DNA from 2 places in the Bacterioplanoides pacificum genome. Region 1 is predicted to be linked to the other one. Evidence: riboswitches for the same ligand, from Rfam matches in the RefSeq annotation. Region 1 holds a riboswitch; the other holds the start of a gene.
What was found. Region 1 has a riboswitch for molybdenum cofactor ahead of moaA (GTP 3',8-cyclase MoaA). Riboswitches for the same ligand answer to the same signal wherever they lie in the genome.
Positions count from the first base shown of each region.

Region 2: another riboswitch for molybdenum cofactor. It lies ahead of moaA (GTP 3',8-cyclase MoaA); the one in region 1 lies ahead of moaA (GTP 3',8-cyclase MoaA).

Region 1 covers NZ_JBHRYB010000014.1:134,724-146,105, reverse strand. Annotated here, with positions in the region: gene norR (nitric oxide reductase transcriptional regulator NorR) at 1-697, shown strand, start outside; gene narL (two-component system response regulator NarL) at 768-1,424, opposite strand; molybdenum cofactor riboswitch at 1,708-1,894, shown strand; gene moaA (GTP 3',8-cyclase MoaA) at 1,883-2,854, shown strand; gene mobA (molybdenum cofactor guanylyltransferase) at 2,856-3,410, shown strand; gene moaB (molybdenum cofactor biosynthesis protein B) at 3,407-3,943, shown strand; gene ACFOMG_RS14660 (phosphoketolase family protein) at 3,998-6,418, opposite strand; gene nrdD (anaerobic ribonucleoside-triphosphate reductase) at 6,515-8,320, opposite strand; gene nrdG (anaerobic ribonucleoside-triphosphate reductase activating protein) at 8,348-8,794, opposite strand; gene ACFOMG_RS14645 (NnrS family protein) at 9,012-10,199, opposite strand; gene ACFOMG_RS14640 (MFS transporter) at 10,248-11,382, opposite strand, start outside.
Region 2 covers NZ_JBHRYB010000025.1:117,289-128,670, reverse strand. Annotated here, with positions in the region: gene moaC (cyclic pyranopterin monophosphate synthase MoaC) at 12-491, opposite strand; gene moaB (molybdenum cofactor biosynthesis protein B) at 525-1,070, opposite strand; gene mobA (molybdenum cofactor guanylyltransferase) at 1,309-1,962, opposite strand; gene moaA (GTP 3',8-cyclase MoaA) at 1,979-3,067, opposite strand; molybdenum cofactor riboswitch at 3,059-3,236, opposite strand; gene ACFOMG_RS17510 (hypothetical protein) at 3,272-3,502, shown strand; gene ACFOMG_RS17505 (arylesterase) at 3,504-4,115, opposite strand; gene ACFOMG_RS17500 (M48 family metallopeptidase) at 4,120-6,051, opposite strand; gene ACFOMG_RS17495 (LemA family protein) at 6,137-6,733, opposite strand; gene ACFOMG_RS17490 (YdbL family protein) at 6,745-7,065, opposite strand; gene ACFOMG_RS17485 (YnbE family lipoprotein) at 7,087-7,275, opposite strand; gene ACFOMG_RS17480 (transglycosylase SLT domain-containing protein) at 7,515-8,627, opposite strand; gene ACFOMG_RS17475 (c-type cytochrome) at 8,869-9,270, shown strand; gene ACFOMG_RS17470 (homoserine kinase) at 9,353-10,291, opposite strand; gene ACFOMG_RS17465 (DUF2782 domain-containing protein) at 10,357-10,641, opposite strand; gene polA (DNA polymerase I) at 10,743-11,382, shown strand, end outside.

The DNA of each region.
Region 1 (11,382 bases):
GTTTCTTGATGAAGTGGGTGAGTTACCGCTGCCGGTTCAGGCCAAGCTGTTACGGGTGTTACAGAACGGTGAAATTCAGCGCCTCGGCAGTGATAAAACCCGCCATGTGGATGTACGTTTATTAGCGGCAACCAACCGCTCGCTGAAACAGCAGATTACCGAGGGTGCCTTCCGCGCCGATTTATACCATCGCTTATCTGTCTATCCGATTCCGATTCCGCCATTGCGCGAGCGGCCTCAGGATATTGCACCACTGGCCGGTCATTTCCTCGAACTCAACCGCACCCGGCTGGGGCTGCGCAGCCTGCGCTTGTCGGCCGATGCCGAAGCGGCGTTACAACAATACAGCTGGCCGGGAAATATCCGCGAGCTGGAACACGTCATCAGCCGGGCAGCAATTAAAGCACTCAGCCGCGGTGCCCAACAGCACGATATTGTGACGCTCAATTGTCAGTTACTGGATCTCGATTTACCGCTGAGCAATCCGGCAGCATTAATGACTGACGATACAACAACGGCCGGAATCTGGTCAGAGGTACAGGGAATGGTGATGAAAGATGCGGTCAAACAGTTTCAGAAAAATCTGGTACTGCAGGAACTGCAGCGCCAGCAGGGCAGCTGGAGTAAAACCGCCCGCCAACTGGGAATGGACCCCAGCAATCTGCATAAACTGGCACAGAAACTCGGGCTGAAATAACACGCCGGCCGCCGCTGGCAATCGGCGTCGGGCCAAAGTTACATCTGGCCCAAGTTACATCTGGCCAAGGTTACGCCTTGCCTTCGGCCTGCTGATTAACCATCCAAACCGCCGCTTCGACACGCGACCGTAAGCCGAGTTTTTTCAGTAAATGTTTAACATGTACTTTGACGGTACCATCGGAAATATCCAGTTCCCGGGCAATCACTTTATTACTCATACCTTTGGCGATGCATTCCAGAATTTCCACCTCCCGTACCGTCAGTGCATCCAGCTCCGATGCCGGGCGGACAGCCGGGCGGCGGATCGCGGTAGCCAGCACCTCAGTCACGGCTTCACTGAGCACCATTTTGCCATCCACCGCTTGTTTAATCTGTTCCAGTAAAACATCCGGATCGGTATCTTTTAATAAATAACCATCCGCTCCCTGGCTGATGGCAGCCAGCACATCATCATCCGCATCAGATACCGTCAGCATAACAATCCGCGAACTGACACCACGGTCGCGTAACCGGGTAAGTGTCTGCAGACCATCCATACCCTGCATATGCAGATCCAGAATAATCAGGTCCGGCTCATTATCAGCAGCCAGATCGATTGCTTCCACACCACTTTTGGCTTCTGCAATAACCTCCAGGTCCTCTTCAAAGGCGAGTAATTGTTTCAGACCTTTGCGCAATAACGGGTGGTCATCTACCAACAAAATTGTCGATTTTTTATTGTTCATTTTCATAAACCAGTCAAGCCAAATATGGGTTCATACTAATATTCGGTAAAGTAAAGTCAATTGCCACAGAGCAAGGACTGACAGCACTGGCCGCACTTGTCTATTAATAGGTATTCCCGGTTAAACCCGCCATGCGGCGGATAATCAGCGCCTGACGTCAGCGGACGATAAAAATGACTGAGCTGAGGCGTTGCAATAATCAGCCACAGGGGAGGCCCGACTACCCACAAAGAGGCATACAGCTATCCCAGGAAGCCAATACCCGGGCTACGCTTCAGCCGTTATATTTTGCTGACGCCGAGCGGGTGTGCCTAATGCCGTTTTGTATTTAACCGGGATTTTTAACGGTGGCTGTTTTTAACAGTTGTGATTAACGGTTATGGCGCATCAGCCGTGGCAATTCTGCCACCGGGAAGCCGGGGAAACCCTGCCTCCTCCCACGTTTGGAAAGGTGTTTTATGTTAACCGACCGCTTTGCCCGGCATTTTACCTATCTGCGTTTATCACTGACCGAACGCTGTAATTTCCGCTGCAATTATTGTTTACCCGATGGCAACGACTGTGACCTGGGTGCGGATGATTTAACCCTCGGTGAAATCCGCCGGCTGGTCACCGCGTTTGCCCGCCAGGGCACCCGCAAAGTTCGCCTGACCGGCGGTGAGCCAGCGTTACGGCGTGATTTATGTGACATTATTGCATTGTGTAAAACCACCCCGGGAATTGAACAGGTCGCCCTGACAAGCAATGGCTATAACCTGAAAAAATCATTATCCGGCTGGCAACAGGCCGGGCTGGATGCGCTGAATATCAGTGTCGACAGTCTCGACCCGGCAATTTTTTCCCGTATTACCGGTGCCGACCGGCTGCACGATATTCTCAGCGGTATCGATCAGGCACTGACGATGAATTTTCATAAAATAAAACTCAACAGCGTGTTACTGCGTCAGCATAACGGTCAGTCGCTGCCGGCCTTTTTGCGTTTTATCCGCGACCGGCCGCTGTCGCTGCGATTTATTGAGTTAATGCGTACCAACGACAACACCCGGTTTTATCAGCAACAACACCTCAGTGGCGATAGTATCCGCCAACAATTATTAGCCGATGGCTGGCAGCTGCAACCACGCTCGGATACCGACGGTCCGGCGCTGGAGTATGCTCACCCGGACTATGCCGGACGAATTGGTTTAATCATGCCGTACAGCAAAGATTTCTGCAGCAGCTGTAACCGTTTACGGGTATCCAGTCAGGCAGAATTATTTTTATGTTTATTTGCCGAACAACATCAGTCGTTCCGCCATTTATTACAATCCGACGACAGCCGTGCAGTGGAAGATTTTCTGCAACAGGCGATTGTGGGGAAAAAAGAAAGTCATTTTCTGCATCAGCAAAACAGCGGCCAGACTCGTCACCTGGCCATGATAGGAGGCTGATATGGCCATACCTCCCTTCAGCGCCATTATTCTGGCCGGAGGCCAGTCCAGCCGGATGGGACGGGATAAAGCCCTGCTGTGCTGGCAGGGAATTCCGCTGTGGCAACACCAGCAAAACGTTCTGCGGCAAACCGGCTGTGATGACATTCTGTTAAGTCACCCGCAGTTTGGGGTTACCGATGTCAAACCCGGCTTCGGGCCACTGTCCGGCCTGCAGTCGCTGTTGCCTCAGTGCCGTCATCAGTGGGTGCTGGTGATTGCGGTGGATATGCCGTTACTGACCACGGCTACCCTGCATACCCTGCTGACGGCGGCGCAACAACAACCGGCGTATTACCGCAACAGCGCGTTACCCTGCGTATTACACAAAACACCGGAATTAATCCGCTACCTGGATCACCACACTCACCCGCGGGGCAAACGTTCGGTCAGCGCCCTGCTGCAGTTCTGCGAAGCCCGCGCCATTGATTGCCCGCAGCCGGACACACTGATCAATATTAATACCCCGGCACAGTGGCAGACATTAATCAGCAATCAACCTGAGAAATCATCATGAGCGATGCCACTAAACACCCGTTTTTCCCGCTTAATATCGCCATCCTGACGTTATCCGACCGCCGCAGCAGCGCCGACGACAGCAGCGGCGATCTGATTTTCAAACTGGCGCAGGATGACGGCCATACCGTTCGTGCCCGCGCCTTACTGAAACATAACCGTTACGATATCCGCGCCTGTGTCAGCAGCTGGATCGCCAGCCAGGATATTCAGGTGATTATTATTAATGGTGGTACCGGATTCTCTGCCGGCAACTGCACACCGGAAGCCATTCGTCCGTTACTGGATCAGGAAGTGGAAGGCTTCGGAGAACAGTTCCGGCAATTAAGTTTCGCCGATATCGCCAGCAGCAGCCTGCAATCACGCGCCCTGGCCGGGCTGGCCAACAACACTCTGATTGTTGCTTTGCCGGGCTCAGGAGGCGCTTGCCGGCTGGCCTGGCAAAGCTTAATTGCTCCCCAGATCGACAGCCGCACCGGCCCCTGTAATTTTGTTGCTCACCTTAAAAACAGCCCGCTTAAACCCGGCCGCTGAGGTAATCTGATGTCGCAACTCACCTGGATCCGCACGGCTATGCCCGGGTAGTCGTTATAATGCCGGGCGGATAACGTGATACGGGTCTCCGCGACCATCCACTGCCGCCCACTCTTCTTCGGTCAGCCACAGGGTCGGTTGCTGGCCACATAACTGCGCCAGCGACGCCAGCACATGGGCCCAGCTACAGGCGTTAACAAATAACAGAGTTTCGCTGTCGAGCGTGCCGCCACGATTAATATACCCCAGTGCTCGGGTACGCTGCGGACCCAGATCCAGCAAGCGGCAACAGGCCAGCAAAGGTTCGGCGCGACCATGGGTTAACAACAAACGATACCGCACCCGGGCCGGAAACAACGCCTGCAGCACCGCCGGGTCAGCGACCACCTCTGCCTCCCAGCGATCTCTGGGCTGGCGGAAACGACCCGGCTCCAGCAGATACACCAGCGAGTGTGATACCCGCTGCTGACGCAGGCGATCTGAAGCTTTCAGCATCTGTTGCAACTGCAGCGCACCACAGGCAACCAACTGCAGTTCAGCGCCACAATGACCACGCACACACACAGCACCATCCTGTACCAGCTGAGTCGCCTGGCGGGGCGAAAAAAAGGCCGGCATCACCGTACGGCTGACCACCAGGTTCCAGACAACCCCCAGATCACCATAACAATTACGTAAACACGCCATGGCACTGTTGGCATCGGGCGGAAACACCACCCGCGCCATATCGGCCATTTTCAGCATCAGGCCTTCGGATAAGGCGCAGTCCTGATGACTCTGATCGTGTTCGCCGTTTTCCCAGATCAGCGACGTGGTCACCACCGGAAAACCGAGCCAGCCGGCGGCGTCACCGGCTTCTTTCTGTTGCCGCGAAAAAATAATGGTTTGCCGCAGGGCACATAACATTTTGATGGCAAAAGCTTCATAAGCCACCACCAGATTAATGCCCGCCTGGTTGGCAAGACAGGCACTGACCACCGCCTCTTCATTAAGAGCCGTCACCACACAGCCATCGATGGCTTCTGCGGCTGAAATTTCCGGCCGGGTGACGCGGTGACGAAACTGATCAAGCGTCTGGCTCATGCCATTACTGCGTAACTCGTCCGGGTTTCCGACCCGCACCCGTAAAGCCGGATTGACCTCAGTAATTTCAATAAAATAACGATCGATCGCCGCCATCGCCGACTCCCGCCGATCCGACCAGTCCGGCTCAGGGCAGTTCACCGCGACCATAGGCGCGCTTGCGCCCTGCGGCTGAGTCAGTAAGGCAGCCGCTTCACGCCAGTCCTGGTGTGGCTGAAATAACGCCTGAGCACCCTGATTAAAAAATGCCAGTGCTTCCGGATTACGGGCCGGATAAGCACCCAGCGGTAAATCATGGGCCGCACCGGTACCCGCCGCCGGAAAACCAAAACCTTTCACCGTTTCGGCGATGCAATACGGCAGCGCCACCGGATATTCAGCGTCTCCCCGGCGGATACGTTCGTAAGCCTGGCTCAGCTGAATTTCCATATAATAAATCGCGCACATATAAGCCGCCGGATCACGGCCATCAATTACAAACGGTGCAAATCCCTGATTGCGTAAATGACTGACAAACCAGCTGCTGCCACCCTGCTGGGCGATGGTGGTACGCTGATCGATACGCCGGCCGTTGGCAATCATCAGTGGTGCAATCAGGCCGGTATCCTCTCCCCGCCACCAGCGCGCCGCCCAGTCAGTACCGCGTTGTTCTTCGAAGGCACCGTCACTTAAAAACGCCACCAGCCGTTCGCCGGGCAACGGCATATGGGCGTATTGCATACCGGCAAAGCCGAGGTAACCACCTTCCATTCTGGCACCGGCAGTATGTACATTAACGTGTGCTCCCAGGGTGGAAATCTGTCGGCCGCCAGCATCCAGCCGGGTGTCGTAACAGTCAGCGACAAAACGGCTGAGGCCGTCATCGTCGAGTGGATACAATTGTTGTCGTTCGGGAATGGCCGTTGCCGTTAACAGTTGCAGCGCATCAATAGCAGCAACACAATGGCCCTGACCTAATAACCAGGCGCGCGGCTGCCTGGTAAAATGATTCACCGCCAGCAAGCCGGCATAAGCCGGCACCATATTCAGCGCCCCCCCGGTATGACCGCGCGGCAGCGGTTTAAAATCCGCTGCGGCCAGCGCCCGGCCATCGAGATATAAACGCCGCGCATAGGTCATATGTACCACCAGCCACATCGACTGCAGCGTCAGACAATCCAGCGCCATTAAGCGCTGAAAAAAATCGCCGCTGGTGCTGATCAGACCTTTCTGCAATAACGACTCAGCCATCAGATGTGCCTGGATCTGCGTCGCCGGGCGATGACAAATAATGCCACGCCCTGCCGCCCAGCGGGCCAGCGCCGGGTTTTGCCGGCGCAGCCGCTGTGCCTCTTCCGTCAGGTAATCGGCAGACAGGGGATAACTGGTTTGCTGGTACAGGTTAAGCGTCATAATCGATCCACCACGAGCTGAATTCTGATCAAACGCGTTTTTGCCTGGCCGAGCCATACCCCGGTGGTAATAGATCGGCCATAACCATGACTCAGATCAGCTGGCGGCACTCAGTGGCAGTGGCCGGGGCTGACGATGGTAATGCCGCAAAGCATGTTCTTTACGCCGCCCAGCGCTGAAGGCCGAGGTCCGTTTAAGATACCCAATCACCCGGGTGGCGTAATCAATATCCGGCGAGCCACAACGGTCACACTGTTCCAGCGTACGTTTATCTATGGCTTCACAGTGATTACAAATGGTGATTTTTACGTTGATACAAAAATAATTACAGCCGGTGCCTGCCGCAATATTCAGCAGCGCCAGATAACCCTCCGTGGTCAGTTTTTCCTCCAGATTCAGGTGTAACGCCGAACCACCATCAAGGTAATCAAGTAACTCCTGGCCATGTAACTGGAATTTATCCAGTACATTGGTGTCGTCATCCTCAACCCGGTAGAAATATGAGTTATAACACTCCCTGGAAACCTGATAACCATCTTTTTTATCCCATCGGGCATTCTTAACACCAAGGTTTTCTGCCGGAACAAATTCGGTATTAAACATATAACCATATTCAAGCTTGGCGGCTTTATTCGCCTCATAAATCACTTTCAGATTATCCCTTACGAATTCTTTATACTGCCGGTTATTGCCGACCGGAATTCCCAAAGATTCCGCCGCTTCCACCATGCCATTAATACCAATGGTAAGAAATTGTTTATCCAGAGAAATAAAACCAGCGTTATAGACCGTCAGCATACCGGCCTGCAGATATTCATCCATCAGCTGCCGATAGGCTACCTGATAACGCTGCACCTTAGCGACTTCTGTCGCCAGATCGCGGCCGTCCTGGATCAGCCGGTTCATATTCAGGGTAATAACATTCACCGATCCGGTTGCCACGCCACCGGCACCCAGTGAGTAAGAAAAAGTATTATCACTGATTTCACTGCGTAACCGGCAACAGGATGCCAGACTGTCGGCGCTGTCCGACTGATAGATAAAAAAGGAACTGCCACGATTCAGCTGGGCAGCCATAGCACGGGCAAACGCCTGATCTTTGCATTGCCCGTCTTCAGTCAGCATGGCGACGGTGACCACCGGAAACGTCAGAATACTTTTGCTGCGCTCAGCGTTAAACCAATCAAGGAAAAACTCCTGCAGTTTTGCCAGAGTCTGCCAGCAGGGTTTGCTGTAATCCGGAAACACGAAATCACCAAACATACTGTCGAAATAGTATTTGTCGTAGATCGATAAATTCCAGAACACACTCTGATAACCACGCGCTGCCGCCGGCTGATTAATAGCATAAACCACATGCTGAAGATGGTTAGCAATCTGATCCCGGTGCGTGGTGAGATAATCGTCACCATAATCTTTGCGGGCAAAATAGTCGAAATAGGTTAAAAATTCGACCGTCGCCACGGCACCGGCAAACTGACTGCTGACAGCAAATACAAAATTCACAAACGCACCACAAAACGATTCGATGTGTTTCGGTGCCAGTGATTCGCCCCCCAGCCTGGTCAGCCCATCCAGCAGGAAGGGATACATAGTAACGGAGACACAATAGGGTTTCAGACTGGTTTCATCGTGTACATAAATTTCATGATTCTCGATCTGGCGGATATATTCCTGTGCCAGTTCATCCCCGAATAAATCAGCAATTTTTGCTGAAACCTGAGCCCGGTTAATCTGCACGAAATAGTCTTTCATCATTTCGGCTTCCAGCGTGGCAATATTTTTTTCCGTCACATTGGCGTTGGCATCCATCCGCGAACCATCGGCGGCATTATGAGCTGCCAGATAATGGTGGATAAAGTCCAGCTTCTGATGAATATGATCCGAGCTCAGCTTCAGCATATTAATTCTCCTTACGGTCATTCTCTGTTATTGATGAAATTTTTCATTCAGGCAGCGCTGGCTGCGTAAATCGATAAAACGCTGATTGGTTGTCGGCGATTCCAGGCCACCCAGCTGGGCGATCCAGGGGCCGGTTTTCAGGTATGTCAGCTGCTGTTTCAGCGTATCCGGCACGTCATCCAGGCCAGTGTACAAACAACGCTTAATACCCCGCTCCGCGACCCGGCGTAACAACCCCAGCAACACATCCGGCTGCCACTCGCCACCGAGAAACAACACACAACTGATCAGACCGTGATAATCATCCAGCCGCTGACACAGATAACTTTCCGTCAGGCGCTGGCCGGCGGTCGGAGGCCAGGTCGCGGCACTATGACAACCGGCACAGCGCAACGGGCAACCACTGATGGTGTAGGCCAGAGAGACTTCTCCCGGCACTTCCTGGAACACAACCTGTTCCTGTGAGAAATTCATAAACCCCATATCTAGTGCCAACCAATCAAAAGAAACACAACATGATGTGGAGATTAGCGATAGACCATTCAAATAAATTGATATAAATCAATTTTTAGCCAGCACTACTCCTTCAGGGGTAATGGCAATAATGATCACTCGTTCAGACAACGGCAGGTTTTACAGCCACAAAAAAGGCCGGTAATCACCGGCCTTAAAGCGCAAAGAAGCAGAGAGTTCAGCCCGCTTTGCCATCCGGACGAGGGCTCAGTAACAACGCGGCATAACACACAACAAACAACAGAAAGGCCAGACACCATAAAGCGGCGGACAACGCCAGGGTAAACATTACCCCGGCAGGCCAGAGGATGATCAGCAGCGAGCGTAACAGCGCGGCCAATAACAGTGCGACAAAGGCCAGTGACATCAGCGGCCGGGGTTGCAGCGGACGCCCAGAATGGCCCAGCGAAACCCGGGCAATCATCGCCAGGATCATACCGCCCACGGCACCGGCGATAAGGGCATGTAAAGCCGTACTGAAAGACACCGCCAGCCCCAGATAATGTAACGCCAGCAGCAGCAATCCCAGTGGTATAAACCAATAGGACAGATGCAGCGACCACAACAGCGGAATACGACGGGTCACCTGAATACGCCAGCGCGCAACCCGCCAGCCCTGGGCAACCGCAGCCAGCAGTAATAACGCCGCCAGCACAGTGTCATTCAGCTGTTGGTATAAACGACTGACAAACAACAGCAACAACAGCGCGCTGCTGAACAGCACCAGTTTTTCCAGCCAGGGCAATGGCTCAACTTTCGCTGTCATACTGCCATTAGCGGTAAACATCGGCATCACCCGGCCACCAATCAGGGTAATCATCAGCACCAGCAACCAGCTGACGTTATAACTGCCCCATTGCAGCAGCGCCGGATTGTTGTCAGCCGCGCCCCAATGCATCAGGGCATTACTGGCCGTGACCAGTAATAACAGTGCCACAAAAACATAATTGCGCCGTTGCTTAACACGCCACAACATGCGCCCGAACAGCCAGGCCACCAATGGCACAAACGCCAGGTCAACCGCGGCCGTCAGCCACCAGGGAAATACATCGCCCGCCAGCATCATCAGCCGGGCGGCCAGCCACAGTAATGTCAGCCACAGCAGCGCTGCGCCGTGAGTGGCACGCTGGCCAGTCCAGTTCTGGACTGCGGTTAATAAAAATCCTGCCACCACCGCCATGGCGAAACCAAACAACATTTCGTGGCTATGCCAGAATAGCGATTGAGTTGCGCTCATTAACGGCAGGCCCTGCAGACTGGCGCCCCATAACAACATCGCCAGGCTGCTGAAGCCGGCTGCCAATAAAAACAGTGGCCGGAACGCCTGCCCCCACAACGGATGGTTTGCTTTCAGTACATGATTCATAACCGCTCACACTTCCACAGATAACACCGGTATCGGCTGGTTTGCTGCTCAGGCATTCAGTTCCTGTTCGATCTGGCGATCAACCGATGACACATAATAGTCATCCGAAAATGCCGACTCCGGTTCTTTCAGCCATAACAGGCACACCACCCAGCTGATAAAGCCCCCGGTCGCAATGATAAAGAAGAACTGATTGGCGTCCACGAAGGTATAAATGGTGAGATAAAATACCGCGCCGACGTTGCCGTAAGCCCCCGCCATACCGGAAATCTGTCCGGTCAGGCGGCGTTTAATCGAGGGAATAATACCAAAGGTTGCCCCTTCAGCGCCCTGCACAAAAAACGAGGTAAACACCGTTATAGCCACCGCCACGACCAGCGGCCAGGAGGAATTCAGCAGCCCCATTAACGCAAAACCAATAGCAATCCCCAGCATATAACTGAGCATCACAAAGCGACGATTACCCAACCGGTCAGACACCAGCCCACCCATCGGCCGGGCCACCAAATTCACGAAGGCAAACGAGGCCGCAATCAGACCGGCCGCGGTGGCCGATAAATCCCAGGTGCTTTCAAAAAACATCGGTAACATGGAAACCACCGCCAACTCTGCACCAAAATTGGCAAAATAAGTACTGTTTAATGCCGCCACACTGCTGAACGGATATTTATCATCCTCCGGCACCCCTTTCTTCAGAATGGGAACATTCACCCTGAGAATCTGAATGATCTGATACACCACCACCACCAGAATCACCCCGTAGGCCAGCCAGGCGCCCTGATCATCAAGATAGCCCAGCTGCTGAATACGCCATACCAGCACCGCCAGAATGCCCACTAACGGAATGGTCCACAGAATCAGTTTTACCATATCGGCCCAGCTGCTGACTTCCAGTGCCGATGCCTTACGTGGTTTCCGGTGCACTGTACCCGCCGGGCCATCGCTGATCGCAAACCAGTAATACACCCCATACGCAGCCATCACCACCGCACTTTGTGCAATCGCCCAGCGCCAGCCGTCGTCGCCGCCGTACATATTGATAGCAATCGTGGGTAACGTCATCGCGGCAGCGGCCGAACCAAAGTTTCCCCAGCCGGCATAAAAACCTTCGGCAAAACCTATGTCTTTGGGTTTAAACCACATCGCCGTCATATGGATACCAATAACGAAACTGGCTCCGATA
Region 2 (11,382 bases), on a different contig from region 1:
TTAAACTCCCGTTAGTTGTCAGCCTGCCAGTGACCGGTTTTTCCGCCTTGCTTTTCCAGTACCCGGATACCGGATATCTCCATCCCCGGGTCTACCGCTTTACACATGTCGAACAGGGTTAATGCAGTCACCGAAACGGCGGTCAGTGCCTCCATTTCAACGCCGGTCTGGCCGGTTAATTTGCACAGGGATTCGATGCGAACGCGGTTGTGTTCGGGTTGTGGCTGAAACTCCACCGCCACCTTGGATAACATCAGCGGATGACACAGTGGAATCAGGTTGCTGGTTTGTTTGGCTGCCTGAATACCAGCGATACGCGCAACAGAGAATACATCGCCTTTGTGATGATCACCGGCGAGAATTTTCGCCAGAGTTTCTGCACTCATATTCACATAACCTTCAGCACGGGCGACACGCACGCTGGCTTGTTTGTCACTGACGTCGACCATATTGGCTTCGCCGTTGGAATTGACATGGGAAAATTCAGACATGGTATTTCACTGCTTTTGGTTTCAGTTAGCCGCTTAACCGCGGGTTTTGCAAGGTGCCAGTTCTGCTTGTTTCAGTTGCGGCACAAAGTTACAGGGGCGATGGGTGCTGCACAGCTGGCTTTCGATAATTTCGTCCCAGGCGGTACGGCAGGCATTAGTTGAACCCGGCATACAAAAGATTACCGTGCCGTTCGATAGTCCGGCAATAGCCCGGCTTTGAATCGTGGAGGTACCTATTTGTTGGTAGGAAATCTGGCGGAATAACTCACCGAAGCCATCAATAGTTTTATCAAACAAAGGAGTGACAGCCTCCGGTGTTGAATCCCGGCCAGTAAAACCGGTACCGCCGGTAACCAGAATTGCCTGAGTGATGTCATCGGCAATCCAGTGCGCGACTTGCGCACGGATTTTATAGACGTCGTCGATCACGATTTGTTTGTCACTCAGGTGGTGGCCTTGTTTGGTTAACTCGGCAACCAGCAGCTGACCGCTGCTATCGGTTTCTTCTGTACGGCTATCGGATACGGTCAGGACGGCAATGTTCAGTGGAATAAATTCGTCGGTAAATGTTTTGGCCATGATTATTGTTCCCATTCATGTCACGTAGGAAATTAAAGGGTATTGCTTTTCTGAACAGCGACGGGATGTCGCGGTAGGATCGCCAGCACATGGATGTGCTGTCCGATCCGGTGGTGAAAAGTAATACCCTTTGATTTCGATATTGTTTAAGTAAAGAAAACAAGCAGAATACATCTTTAGCCGCCGCGCCGAAGGTACATCCCTGTACCTACCGCGCTACCGCCACATCCTGTGGCTGCTATAAAGATATATTTTGCTTATTTTCCTCGGTTAATAACTTCTGAATTGCATGCCACTGTTCGGGCGTGTTGGCATTGGTCAGAAACTTTTCATCTTCGTTATAAGTTATTACCTGGCTACCCAGTTCAGTTAATAGTCTCCGCACGCTCAGGTTGCCTTGTGCATCATTCAGCTGGATTTCCAGGTAGTGAATCAGTCGATCAGAAAGCGGTAAAAATAATGGTAAAAAGTTCCCCTGATAGTAGCAGGCAGACTGATTTCTTAAACCGTGGTCAATCAGATTGCTCAGGTTTTCTATCTGAATAAATGGCAAGTCAACAGGCAATAACAGTAAATAATCACACTGATTATTTAACTTTTTAGCCAGAGAATAGATCGCCCCCAGCGGACCTTTTTGTTCAACCTGGTCGGGAATAAATTCGCAGCCCAGCAGCTGTTGCTCAGCAGGGTTTAATGCCCGGCTAACAACCATCTTCCGAATCACATCATTATCAATTAACGGTCGGACTACAGAACAGGTACGTTGCAGCTGGCTGCGCTGCTGGTTATCCTGCAACAAAGCTTTATCCGTGCCCATACGACGGGATAAGCCGCCAGCCAGAACCGCAGCGACTATTCTTGGGTTGGCCGATCTGAGATTATCCGATTGCATACATCAACCGCACCTGTTAACCGCCAATTTGAGCAAAGTGCTGAATGGCACCGGTATTGCCATCGTGCAGGAAATGACTCGCTTTTTTATCCTGTAATAAGTGCCGGATAGCGCTTTCCAGTTCGGTTTGTTTATTTTCCTTCATTAAATGTCGCAGGTCATAACCTTGTTCACCAAACAAACATAAATGCAGCTTGCCTAATGCTGAAATTCGCAGCCGGTTGCAGCTGGAACAGAAGTCGTTGCTGTACGGCATGATCAGGCCAATGCTGCCCTGATAATCCGGATGATCAAATTCCTGCGCCGGTCCGGCGTCTTTGCTGCGGATTTTCTGCTGCCAGCCATTTGCCAATAACTGTTGCTTAATGGATTCGCCACTGAGGTGATTCTTGGCGAAATAATCCGGGTTTTGTCCGGTTTCCATCAATTCAATAAAGCGCAGCGTGATTGGAGTGGTTTTTACCCAGTCGAGGAAGCGATTGAGCTGATCGCCATTATGGCCCTTCAGTAATACGGCATTGACCTTAACGCGGCTTAAACCCAGCTCCAGTGCCCGATCCAGACCCGTGAGAATCTCGTGCAAACGGTTATGGCCGGTAATGGTTTGGAATACTTGTGGGTCTAAACTGTCAATGCTGACATTCAGCTGATCCAGACCGGCGGCTTTCCAGTTATCGATGTGCTGGTTGATTTTATAGCCGTTGGTGGTTAGCGCGACGGTTTCAATGCCGGGCGTTTGCTTCAGGGTGGCGATGATCTCTGGCAGGTCCTGGCGCAATACCGGCTCACCGCCAGTAATACGAATCTTGCGGGTGCCGTGGGCGGCAAAGGTTTTAGCCAGTTGACGGATTTCTTCCAGCGTTAATGGCTCGGTTTTATCCGAACACTGGTAACCATCGGGCAGGCAGTAGTTACAGCGGAAGTTGCAGACATCGGTGATCGACAGGCGCAAATAGCTGAAACGCCGGCCGTGCGTGTCTTTAAATTGTGTGTCCCGGGCCCGGGGAACATCGGCAGCGCTCGGCAGCCTTGCCTGTTGGGGCCCGGAAGATTTTGGCTCGCGCGCGTCCAGCTGCGTGAGCGGAATCCGGGTCATTGAATTCATCTCTTTACACCTTTCCAAATGCGGGAGGCCCGGTGGTTTCCCACAGAACCCTGGCGATGCAACGACCAGACCGTATGTCTGAGCGCCATCACGGCTGACACGTCGTATTCAGGTTCACACAGTGTGTAAGCCAAACTTAGACGGGACAGCTTCGGCGTTATCAGCATTCTATGTGAGAACGTCGGACAAATAAAAGGTTCAACCGTGTCATCGGCCGGTCAGAGTGAGCACCTGGTACAGCAGGCACTGGATGAATTAATGAAAGATCGCACCACGCTGATTATTGCTCACCGGCTGGCAACGGTGCGTCACGTCGATCGCATTGCGGTGTTTGATCAGGGGCAACTGGTTGCCGTTGGCAATCATGAGCAACTGTTGCAGACCTCACCACTGTATCAGCGGCTGGCTGAGCTGCAGTTTAATCCGGCGGCCTGAGCTACAGTGCACCGGTTTGTTGTAACAGTTGCTGCAGACCTTCCGCCAGTTGACGGTAACCCTGCTGATTAAAATGTACCAGGTCGGATTTTAACGATCGGTCGAGCATCATGTCGCTGATCAGATCGGGTGCATAAACCAGCGAATAGTGTTCTGCCAGCTGTTGATAAAACGGTGCGGTTCCGGCGAACAGTTTTTTCTCCGGCACTCCGACCAGCACCAGCGGGATGGAGCGGGCCTGTACCAGTTCGATCATTGCACTCAGATTCTGCTGGATCTGTGGGTAAGGGCGGCCGCGTAAAATATCGTTGCCGCCTTCCATCAGAATCACCAGTTGTGGCTGATGCCGGTCGAGCAGCCCGGGCAGGCGCTGCAGTCCGGCATCGGTTTCTTCGCCGGATACACCGGCATTGATGACTTCCAGCCCTGTTAATGACTGCAGTACAGCGGGGTAGCTGTTATCCTTACTGGTGCCAACACCGGCGGTCAGGCTGTCACCAAAGGCGAGGATACGGCTATCTGCCGGCAGTGGTGATAACTCCACTGAGTTACAGCCAGCGAGCAGCAGTACACAGCTCAGATTCAGCAGTATCCTGCGACAACGCTGCAACATACGTTTATTCCTCATCAAATAAACCGGGTACCGGGCTTTCCAGAATCGCGGCCATGGTGCGGACCAGATCCAGCTCCACGACGCGCAGCTGGCCGTCGGCTTTAACGCAGGCCGCCATCGCTTTAATAATGCGGCCTTTGACGTGTGGGTAAGCTTCGGTAATTTTGGTCAGCGCCTGATTCAGCGGTTTCAGTGTACCGATATCCAGAGTTTGCAGCTGAATACTGTTGCCGTCAAAGTCGGCAGCGGTTACTCCGGCGTTAAATGATTGCTCGGCCGCTTCCTGATTATCATGACCATAATGAGCCAGGTAAGACAGTACAACGGCAATATCGTCACTCAGCTGTTCCGGCTTTTTATATTTCGCTTTAACCGGTTTGACCTCACTGAAGGTCGGTTCCAGGTAACGTACTACCAGACGGTATAAACACCATTCAAAAATATCGATATCGCCATCGGCCTTGGCCAGCTGGCCAATGGTGTTGCGGAAATCCTGATACTGATTTTCTGATAATTGCTTCAGTGCCGGGAAGGATTTTTCTACCAGCGGTAAACGTTCTTTGGCGGGTAAACGTTCGGCCAGAGTAATCAGGCGTGACACCAGGTTGTACAGATCGTTGCCCTGGCTGGCACGGATCAGGTCCATCTGATGCAGATGGGTCATGCTGGATTTTGGTGCCAGTAACAATACAAAAATCAGCGCCCGGGCACTGTAGGTTTCGTGTGCCAGCTCACTGAGCTGATCAACAATCATGTCGATATCGGCCAGGGTTGAGCTGGATAACGACGCTGCCATACCGGTCGTCATGGAAACAGCGGTGGCCAGCTCGGCCACACGGCTGGCCGGGGCACTGGTGGCGGCGATGTCGGGTGCTTCGGCTTCGGCATCTGTACGCTTTTGTGGCGCAATAAACTGGCCGTCCCAGTTACGGTCAACGCGTTTAATACGTTCTTCCAGGGGCGGGTGGGTTTTAAACCAGCCAAATTTAAACGGCAGTGCCTGGCCAAAAAACAGGTGAGCCGTTTCATTACGTTCCGGCGAAGAAATTTCGCTGCCGGCACCATGGCCGATCACCTTTAATGCTCCGGCAATACTGTCGGGGTTGCGGGTAAACTGCACCGCGGAGGCATCGGCCAGAAACTCACGCTGACGCGATACCGCGGCTTTAATTAAATTGCCAAAAAATACGCCGCCATAACCAATGACCAGTAGGCCCAGGCCAACCGCCACCAGCGGGGCCGGATTATTTTTATTATCGCTGGAGCTGGAGCTGGAGCGGCGACGACCGCTGTTTAATGCGGCTTCCAGTAATATCCGGCCCAATAAACCAATAAATAAAATTCCGAATAATATCGCCATCAGACGGATATTGAGGCGCATGTCACCATTCAGGATGTGGCTGAATTCATGTGCGATCACTCCTTGCAGCTGATCGCGGCTGAGCTGTTCCATACAGCCTCGGGTTACACCAATGACAGCGTCAGAAGGCTGGTAACCGGCGGCAAAAGCATTAATGCTGGTGTCTTCCAGCAGATACACAGGTGGCACCGGCATACCTGCAGCCAGGGCCATTTCTTCGACGATGTTTAATACCCGCTTTTCGTAGAAATCATTGGTTTCCGGCGTTAACTGCTGACCACCGAGGGATTCCGCCACGGTTTTGCCGCCGCCACTTAACATCGACCACTTCACCAGACTGGCGCCGCCGACGACCACTAATACCCCGAGGCTGACCAGCAATGCCTGTTCGGCCGGAATCGAGCGAATGATATAACCCAGGTCTGCCGGGTTAAAAGAGCCATACCGGTCAAACCAGAAAAACCCGGCAACCAGTATATTCAGCAGAAAAATCAGGGTTAAAACCGCCAGAACAAATAATATAACCAGTTGGCCGGTACGCTTCCGTGCCTGGTCCTGATGGCTGAAAAAATCCATGGTTCGGATACCTTAATGTGTTCGGTCTAGGGAGGGGAAAATACCGCCGACAAACCGGTTGTCAGCGGCGTAACAGGTGAGGGATTCAGAAAGAAACTTTTGGTGCACTCTGAATCTGGGCACTGTCTTCAAACTGCAGCAGTTCCGCATCGGTTGCATGACCAAACAGGCCGGCAAACAGGACAGGCGGGAATGACTGGCGGTAGCTGTTATAAGCGGTCACTGCATCGTTAAACGCCTGGCGGGCAAACGCTACCTTGTTTTCGCTGCTGCTCAGCTCTTCGGATACCTGCATCATATTCTGATTGGCTTTCAGATCCGGGTAGGCTTCCATGGTGACGTTCAGGCGGCCCAGCGCCCCGGCCAGAGCACCTTCGGCACCGGCCAGTTGTTGCATGGCGCCAGCCGCGCCGGGATGTTCGGCAGCGGCTTTCAGGCCGGCGGCGGCTTCGTTACGGGCCGTCACCACGGCTTCCAGCGTTTCACTTTCGTGTTTCATATAGGCTTTAGCGGTTTCCACCAGGTTCGGGATCAGATCGTAGCGGCGCTTCAGCTGGACTTCGATCTGGGCAAAACCGTTTTCATAACGGTTTTTTAAAGCCACCAGTTTGTTGTAAATGCCAATGATCATAATAATCGCCAGAGCGACTACGACCAGTACCACGATGGTTGTTATATCCATTCAGATTCTCCTTATTGAACCCAGTTACCCGAAGCATCCTGATAAGCCTGACCGGCCGCTTTGGCTTTAGCAGTCAGTTTTTCACCGGCGATGGTTTCGATATTTTTCAGTTGAGTGTTTTGTTTGTTGGCGATGCTCTGATATTTCGCCCGGCGTTTGCGGTTGATATCACTGATCAGGGCAGCGGCCTCAGTATTGCTGCTGACGATCAGGCCGAGGTAGCCGTTATTCTTTTCGCCCACCAGTTTCTGGCTTTTGGCACTGTCCAGATCCAGTGCCCAGCTGCTGAGTGAAAACAGCAGTGCGGTGAAAAATACAGTCAGTTGTTTCATGCTTGTTTCCTTATGCTGTTATCAGAACAGGTCGTCTTCTGCTTCAAACAGGTTTTCCAGGTCCTTCTCAACCTTCACCCGAACTTCATGTTCGATTTTGACATTCAGGTTAATGGTGATGGGCTTTTCCGGTGCCGCGACTTTCAGAGTACAGGCGCCCAGTGGCGCCAGCAGTAGCACCAGCCACAGGCTTTTGATGAATGCTTTCATAGGCATTTCCTTGTCAATAACAGCTTTACTCTAACTATCCACAACTGCAATGCAAGCTACACTTGAGGATGGCGGAGTTTACTGGCTCAGAGATGAATAGTTTGTGAACTGGTTAGAGCTTAAGATAAATCGACTACTGATTTATTTATTACTTGTATCCGGAGCTCAGATTCAGGCTGCGGCCGTTATCAGTAGGTTATTGACCGTTTCCCAGGCTGTGAGCCGCAGCTGGAACCGCGTTAGGCCTGATACGCCGGCATCGCCTGAGTCACCTTATAAATATAATTGCGCGCTTCCTGGTATTTCAGGTGCTGACGCAGGTGGGCGTACACCTGTTTAGATGACATACGATTAATTTTTTTCGCCGCGTTATTTACTGAGGTGGTGCCGGAAAACGCCCGGGCAACGTTGCCGGCGCCGGTGTTGTAGGCGGCAATGGTACAATACAGACGGCTTTGTGGATCTTTGATGGCTTTCAGGTAGCGGCTGTTGAGCAGGTTCAGATAGGCGCAGCCCAGCTCGATATTCGTGGCCGGGTTAAACAGTTCCTTGCCGGATAACAAACGCTCCTTGCCATAGGCGTGTTTACTGGCATCACGACCGGCGCTGCCGGGTACAATCTGCATCAGACCAAAGGCGGGGATATGACTGCGCGCCATCGGGTTAAAGGACGATTCGGTTTGCATAATGGCGAGTACCAGTGCAACCGGCACCTGCCATTTGTGCGCTGCTTGCTTGACCACCGGCAGATAGCCGCGGGCCCGTTGTGGCAGGGCATCACTGTTGAGCGGGATGGTCACCGTAACGACCTCACCTTTGGCCGTTGTTTGCCGTTGTTGTTTGGCCTGTTGCAGCAGTTGGTTAATGCCGTTGGGGTCGATCTGGCTGACAGCCTGATGGCTGCCCGGGAGTTGCTGGCCGGTCGCCTGGTTCAGCACCGGGTCGCCATGGTAAGCCTGATCAATGGTGGCGGCGACGACCTTTTCAAATTCGGCACGAATGCGGGCATCGGTCAGCGCTGCGGCATCACTGGCGACAAAAGATAGCTGCACCTGATTGTTGCCGAAATCGACCACCCGGCGGGTTTTCAGATCGTTACTGTACTCTACCCAGTGGGTTTTATCCGACAGTTGAGGCTTGCTCCACACCCGGCTGAGCTGACGGCGATAGTTGCGGTAGGCGGCCAGGTAATTTTTGCGATAGCGCTGCCACTGCTGGCGCAGTTGTTGTACGCCCTGTTGTTGCTGGCGCTGATAGCGTTCAAATTCGGTTTCAGCGCGACTGCTCAGGCTGGTGACGCTGAGAAAAAGAGCCGATAACGGCAGATATTGCAGCAACTGACGGCGTTTCATGCGGTATTTCCCTGAAGGTGAGTCAACGGAGTGTAGCCTGCCAAGCTTAACCAGAGCTGTGTTCTGTCTCCAGTCATGGCGCTGAAATGACTGAAAATTTCCCCTCTCTTGAGTTCGATCAGGGGAAAACTCAGCGATCAGATTTTAAACCCCTACAAAATGCCGTTATAATCCCCCGCGATTTTAACCTTGTGATTAAAAAAATGGGTAAGTCGACATCGGCTTATAAGAGGACACTTCCGTGAAACAACTGAAAGCTCTGATTCTGGCAGCAGCTGCTCTGGTAGCGGCACAATCCTTCGCTAACACCGACGCACAGAACGATAAGATTCGTGACCGCATCAAGCCAGTTGGCGAAGTGTGTGTGGGTTCTGACTGTGGTGGTGCTCCGGTAGCCGCAGCCGGTCCACGCTCTGGTGAAGACGTTTACAATACCGCCTGTACTGCTTGTCATGGTGCCGGCATTCTGGGTGCGCCAAAAAATGGTGATGCTGCGGCGTGGGATGACCGTTTAGCCAAAGGTATGGACCAGACGCTTGCGAACGCGATTAACGGTATTAATGCAATGCCACCGAAAGGTAACTGCATGGATTGTTCTGACGACGAAATCCTGGCAGCGATCAAATTTATGTCTGGCCGTTAATAACGGACGGATAGTAAAAAAAACCGCTGTGGGCCTGGCTCACAGCGGTTTTTTTGTGGCTGACGGATGACCCGGCGCGGGATTACACCGGCTGCCGGTGTTTCTCCAGCTTGGTTTGATATTCCCCCGGGTCTTTGCTTAAGCCAGCTCCGAGACGCTGTTGTTTACGGCGAATCAGTAGCCGGCCAACCCACCAGCGCAGGGCAGCGGCACGTAATGCCTGGTTCCAGCAATCCCGTTCGGCCGGCGTCAGTGGCCGTACTGAGTTGTAACCGTCTAACAGTGCCTGTTGTTTGTCGCCCAGCCAGTTGCCGTGTTTGTCGCAACACCAGTCGTTGGCAACGATGGCGACATCAATCAGCAGCGTGCTGCTGCAGGCATGGTAGAGATCAAGAATGGCACCCACTTCCGCGTTGCCTGCAACAAACAGCGCGTTGTCATGGAACAAATCGCCATGAATCCAGCCGCTCGGCAGCGCCTGCCACTGATTCTGGTGGTCGCGTTGCCACTGAATTTCGTCCTGTAACAGGGTTTTTTCCACGCTGGATAAATCCCCGCCCAGATCCTGAAGGGTGGCCTCGGCCCAGTCCAGGCCATGGTCGTCCGGGCGTTGCTGGGCCAGTGTCTGCGCGGCCTGATGCAATTCTGCCAGAGCGGCACCAATGGCGTAGCAGTGAGCCTCGGTGGGCGTTTCAATGTGTTCACCCGGCAGTCGCCGGCATAGAATGGCGGGTTTGCCTTCCAGTGTGTGTAACCACTCACCCTGATTATCTTCCAGGGGTGCCGGCACCTGCAGTCCGGCTTTGCCCAGATGATGGGCCAGCAACACCAGCTCATGAACTTCCGGGTGGCGATGTTGTTCAAAGATGGTCAGTACAAACTCACCCTGGGAGGTGGTGACAAAAAAGTTGGTATTTTCCACACCGGCTTCAATGCCGCGGTAATTCAGCAGTTCGCCAAACGGGAAAGCCGCCACAAAGGTTTCCACCTGAGGCTGGCTGAGCGGGGTATAAACGGACATAAATTTCGCTTCGTCGTTAATCAGGCCCTTGTCCGGGGCAATTGGGTATCGCCGTTAGTGAGTGATTACCAGCGGAATATCACCCAGCTCGGCACCCGCATCTCCGGGTTATCTTTGCGCATAAAGTCGCCGTCTTCGCCGTGGGTCGGAATCAGGTAATAGGGTTTGCCGACTTTGGGCACCACTTTGATTTCACTGATTTTGCCGTTGCGGCGGAATTCGTAATAGGTGTTATCACCGTCGTTACGGATGGTCACTGTTTCGCCGGCCGGTTCAGCGGCCAGCGCAGGCAGAGAGCAGAAGGCAGCGGTGGAAATCAGGGCCAGAGCCAGTGTTTTTCTGATCGTCATGGTAGACTACTCGCATTCGTTTAATGCCAGTGTATCACGACCGCTTTCGTGCGTGTCACCGGCCCTCAGTCATACGCTCAGCCAAGGATTTGATTAATATCATGTCTCAGCCCGTTATTCTTGTTGATGGTTCTTCTTACCTGTTCCGAGCCTTTCACGCCATTCCTTTGCTGACCAATTCCCAAGGGTTGCATACCAACGCCATTAAAGGTGTGATCAGCATGATTAAACGACTGCAAAAAGATTACCCGCAGTCACAGCTGGTGGTGGTGTTTGATGCCAAAGGCAAAACCTTCCGCAACGATATGTACGCCGATTACAAAGCACACCGGCCACCGATGCCGGAAGAGCTGCGTGAACAGATTGAACCGATTCATAATATTATCCGCGCCATGGGATTGCCGCTGCTGATCATCGAAGGTGTGGAAGCAGATGATGTGATTGGCACGCTGGCGGCTCAGGCGACTGAACATCAACGCGATGTGATTATTTCCACCGGCGACAAAGATATGGCGCAGCTGGTAAACGAACATGTGTCGCTGATTAATACCATGACCGATACCTTTATGGATGTGGATGGTGTTACCGAAAAATTTGGTATTGGCCCGCAGTTAATTATCGATTATCTGGCTTTGATGGGAGACAAGGTCGATAACATTCCCGGTGTACCTAAAGTCGGTGAAAAAACTGCCGTGGGTTTGCTAGCCGGGCTGGGGAATCTGGAAACCATTTATGACAACC